DNA from 2 places in the Paenibacillus sp. FSL K6-0276 genome. Region 2 is predicted to be linked to the other one. Evidence: a T-box and tRNA genes for the amino acid it is inferred to sense, from the RefSeq annotation. Region 2 holds a T-box; the other holds one or more tRNA genes.
What was found. The T-box of region 2 lies ahead of tyrS (tyrosine--tRNA ligase). A T-box ahead of a tRNA ligase gene usually reads a tRNA of that ligase, here a tRNA-Tyr.

Region 1: it has a tRNA-Tyr gene. The T-box ahead of tyrS (tyrosine--tRNA ligase) is inferred to sense a tRNA for this amino acid. The anticodon was not compared.

The regions. Positions count from the first base shown of each region.
Region 1 covers NZ_CP150276.1:154,861-157,332, reverse strand. Annotated here, with positions in the region: gene MHH52_RS00775 (helix-turn-helix domain-containing protein) at 1-839, opposite strand, end outside; tRNA gene MHH52_RS00770 (tRNA-Lys) at 980-1,052, opposite strand; tRNA gene MHH52_RS00765 (tRNA-Tyr) at 1,058-1,143, opposite strand; tRNA gene MHH52_RS00760 (tRNA-Phe) at 1,153-1,225, opposite strand; tRNA gene MHH52_RS00755 (tRNA-Asp) at 1,292-1,369, opposite strand; tRNA gene MHH52_RS00750 (tRNA-Thr) at 1,384-1,459, opposite strand; tRNA gene MHH52_RS00745 (tRNA-Val) at 1,492-1,567, opposite strand; tRNA gene MHH52_RS00740 (tRNA-Met) at 1,576-1,652, opposite strand; tRNA gene MHH52_RS00735 (tRNA-Ser) at 1,683-1,774, opposite strand; rRNA gene MHH52_RS00730 (23S ribosomal RNA) at 1,857-2,472, opposite strand, start outside.
Region 2 covers NZ_CP150276.1:3,931,999-3,934,470, reverse strand. Annotated here, with positions in the region: gene MHH52_RS18555 (hypothetical protein) at 1-691, shown strand, start outside; T-box leader at 834-1,057, shown strand; gene tyrS (tyrosine--tRNA ligase) at 1,150-2,409, shown strand.

The sequences.
Region 1 (2,472 bases), 2.3 Mb from region 2:
TCAGGAATACTGTTAACCAAACGTTCCAAATGTAGTTCCCAAGGTAAATGAATATACTCACCTACTTGGAAGATACGACCGAGTACAATCGTCTCCCTGAGCAAAGCCACAGATCCTGTCAATCCCTTAACAGGGACAATAGCCGGAGCTACCGCCAAATGGAATACTCCTACCCACTCACTGGCTATCAGCTCATGTAAACCCATACTAGTCTGTGCTAGAAGATCATCTACGCTCTCTTCTTCATCATCCTTATCATCCCCGCCCGTAAGCAATTCTTTGCGAGCTAAAATTAGCCACTCCTTCTCTTGAAGCGGAATAAGCAGGATTTCGTTCTCAAAATAGCTACGCAGCAATTTCATCAGTGAACGATAAGAGATCTGCGGACTATGTGCAATCTCACTACTAAGGAGGAATGGAATCATGTCTCCGAACAGACGTCCCTTTAGGGTCATCTCATCGGGAATCTCAGAGTCATTTTTTTCTTTCTCTAGCTCCGTGTTCAACCAGGCCCCAAGCTGCCGTGCCTCCACTTCACCTTCTTCTCTAAGCCCTGTAGCTTTAAGTGCAATAGCAAAATTTCGAACTGCATAATTGACCAGTTGTACTTCCAGAGAGGTAAGCCCCTCCATTTCCACCCAAACAGCGGTTACACGTCCATCATTCTCATACAAAGGTGCCCAGAGATGACCCTCATGGATTACCAGCTGATCCTGTACTTCTAATCCCATGCTAAAAAGAGAAGCTGAATGCTGCCTCCCTAACTGCTTGATTCCGGTTCTCTTTCCGGTGAGCTGCTCTAATTTTTTCCGCAATGTCTCACTATCCATAGTCACCATGCTCCACCACTTTTGCTCTTTTCGCCTATTTTAGCATATTCTCTTATATTATGTTAATCGCTACAGTAGCGCGCTACTATAATACAACCATAAAACACAAAAAAAGCCACCACCATAAGGTGATGACTTTCTGTTTGGGATGAGCCATGAAGGACTCGAACCTTCGACACCCTGATTAAAAGTCAGGTGCTCTACCAACTGAGCTAATGGCTCATAAATGGTGGGGGATGATGGATTCGAACCACCGAACACGTACGTGAGCAGATTTACAGTCTGATGCGTTTGGCCACTTCGCTAATCCCCCAGGGAAAAGTGGCTCGAGACGGATTCGAACCGCCGACACGAGGATTTTCAGTCCTCTGCTCTACCGACTGAGCTATCGAGCCATATTAAATTGACATAAAAATAAAGTGGTAGTCTTAAACTTCCCACTCTAATCTTGTGGAAAAAAATGGCGGAACCGACGAGATTCGAACTCGCGATCTCCTGCGTGACAGGCAGGCATGTTAGGCCAACTACACCACGGTTCCGCATTGATAAAAAATGGTGCCGGCGAGAGGACTTGAACCCCCAACCTACTGATTACAAGTCAGTTGCTCTACCAGTTGAGCTACACCGGCACGGTGTGAAATAAATCTTAAAGAGATGAAAATGGTGGAGGCTGAGGGGATCGAACCCCCGACCCTCTGCTTGTAAGGCAGATGCTCTCCCAGCTGAGCTAAGCCTCCAGGTATTATGGTAGCGGCGAAGGGGATCGAACCCCCGACCTCACGGGTATGAACCGTACGCTCTAGCCAGCTGAGCTACACCGCCACAATAATTAGTAATGCTATGGATTGAAAATGGCGGAGAGAGTGGGATTCGAACCCACGCACCGCTTACGCAGTCTAACCCCTTAGCAGAGGGTCCCCTTATAGCCACTTGGGTATCTCTCCAAACGATATCAGTACCACAGCAATCCAAACAGGAATTTGACTCCCTGAAAACTGAATCCGAATTGAATTTGCGTTTTAAGTATAGGATAAGCCCTCGACCGATTAGTATTGGTCAGCTCCATGCATTACTGCACTTCCACCTCCAACCTATCTACCTCGTCGTCTTCAAGGGGTCTTACTAATTGGGAAATCTCATCTTGAGGGGGGCTTCACGCTTAGATGCTTTCAGCGCTTATCCCGTCCGTACGTAGCTACCCAGCCATGCTTCTGGCGAAACAACTGGTGCACCAGCGGTACGTCCATCCCGGTCCTCTCGTACTAAGGACAGCTCCTCTCAAATTTCCTGCGCCCACGACAGATAGGGACCGAACTGTCTCACGACGTTCTGAACCCAGCTCGCGTACCGCTTTAATGGGCGAACAGCCCAACCCTTGGGACCTACTTCAGCCCCAGGATGCGATGAGCCGACATCGAGGTGCCAAACCTCCCCGTCGATGTGGACTCTTGGGGGAGATAAGCCTGTTATCCCCAGGGTAGCTTTTATCCGTTGAGCGATGGCCCTTCCATGCGGTACCACCGGATCACTAAGTCCGACTTTCGTCCCTGCTCGACTTGTAGGTCTCGCAGTCAAGCTCCCTTATGCCTTTGCACTCTTCGAATGATTTCCAACCATTCTGAGGGAACCTTGGAACGCCTCC
Region 2 (2,472 bases):
TCCGTTATATGAGAAGCAGCGGCTCTTGCCTTTCTATGGAATAGAGGAAATCTACATCACGAATGATGGAACAGCGACAATCCCATTTGAGAATAAATCAGGTGCAGGAATGCGACTGAATATTGATCAAGTGATGGTTTGGGAACAAGTGAACACGGAATCGTTCGAAAGGACGGAGATGCGTCTGCAAGAGGGAGTTACAATCGAACAGGCAATAGATCTTGAGCCGCATCCGGACTCATTTTCAATCACAGACGTAGAACAAGCCAAATGTATAGCCGCAGTTGAAGCTGGTTTAAGCCAGCTCTATCCAGATGATTCCGGACAATGGATACTGAAGACGTTGCATCGGGAAAGAGGATATATTCAAGCGACATTGAGGCTGAAGGCGCCAAGTAATCTTGCTTTTCAGCGTAAGCTCCTCCTGTTCATCCATGCGCAGAGTTATAAGGTTATCAATTATATGGATAATAAACCGCTGCTCAATACGTTTGATGAGTTCCAGATCGAAGAGGAAATTTCTGTGAGTCATGACGAAGCCTTTGACAAACTCAAGAGTTGGCTCGAATTAACACCAGGCTATGTGTATGATCTTGTGCAGAAGAAGTATGTATTATGCGGTATGTTAGATTGTAAGTATGCCGTGAAGGCCTCTAACGGAGATGTTGTCGAATTGGATAGTTTGGAATGATGGACAAACCTTCCTTATTCAGAGAAGGACCAAGACCAAGCTTTTACTGAGGTTGCGGAACAGAGTAAAACTATCTTCCTGATAAATTTAGTGTTTGACAAACAATTTCTCTTGGACTATTATTGTCAGTAATCTAATATTGAATAACACGATGAAAGAGCGCAGTAGCAATATTGTCCCTGTTCTACAGAAAGCCAGGGGTTGATGAGACCTGGTACACACAACATTGCGAATTACACTCTGGAGTATCTTAGGTAACGCTAAGCGGACTGGCAATCGATATCATTGCCGAAAGTGGTATTAATAGTGGCTGCAGCACTGTTAATGCAATTTGGGTGGTAACACGGTTAATTAATCGTCCCTATGTCTAAAATAGACTAGGAGACGATTTTTTGTTTTTTCTAAAAGGTACATGTGCATAAAAATTAACTTATACATTTAGGAGCTGAAGCGAAATGTTGAACATTGTAGATGAGCTGGAATGGCGCGGTGCCATTAATCAACAGACAGATGCAGAAGGTTTGCACAAAATTACAAGTGAGAAGTCGATATCGCTATACTGTGGTGTTGACCCTACCGGTGACAGTATGCATATTGGCCACTTGATTCCCTTTATGATGATGAAGCGATTCCAGCTTGCTGGCCATCGCCCCGTAATCTTGATTGGCGGAGCAACTGGTACAATTGGTGATCCAAGCGGTCGGACAACAGAACGTACGCTGCAAACCATGGATCAAGTACAGCAGAACGTAGATGCGCTGACAGCGCAAATGAAGAAACTGTTCGTTAACGAAGGCGACACGGGACTACGCATGGTGAACAACTACGATTGGACACATAACTTAACGATATTGGATTTCTTGCGTGACTACGGAAAGAACTTCAGCGTCAATACGATGCTGGCCAAAGATATCGTAGCGAGTCGACTCGATACGGGGATTTCCTTTACCGAGTTCTCATACCAGATTCTTCAGTCTATGGACTTCCATCACTTGTTCAAAGAAGAAGATGTCCAACTGCAAATTGGCGGTGCAGACCAATGGGGCAACATTACAAGTGGACTTGATTTGATTCGTAAAAAAGAAGGCCCAGAAGCGAAAGCATTCGGTTTGACCATTCCGTTGATGTTGAAAGCGGACGGTACGAAGTTCGGTAAAACAGCAGGCGGCGCCATCTGGCTCGATCCAAACAAAACGACTCCATTCGAATTTTACCAGTTTTGGGCGAATACAGATGATCGTGACGTTATTAGATACTTGAAATTCTTTACCTTCTTGAAGAAAGAACAAATCGATGAACTGGAAGTGAAGGTACAGACAGAACCTCACAAACGTGAAGCTCAGCTTAAATTGGCAGAAGAAATGACGAAGTTCGTTCACAGTGAGGAAGCCTTAAATCAAGCACGAAAAATTACAGAAGCATTATTCAGTGGGGATATTAAATCGTTGACAGCAGATGAAATTGAGCAAGGCTTCAAAGATATGCCTACATTCCATGCCTCCAAGGAAACAAAAAATATTATCGACTGGCTGGTTGATTTAGGTATTGAGCCATCCAAGCGTCAAGCACGTGAAGATATTACGAATGGCGCCATCACGATGAATGGCGACAAAATTACAGATATAAATATGGATGTTTCATTGGGAAACTCCTTTGATGGACGATTCATTATTATTCGCAAAGGCAAAAAGAACTACAACCTTGTAAAGCTGGTATAAATCACATAGAATGTCGCATTAGAACTGGTTTTGTTGCCGTAAATGGCCAAAACCGGTTCTTTT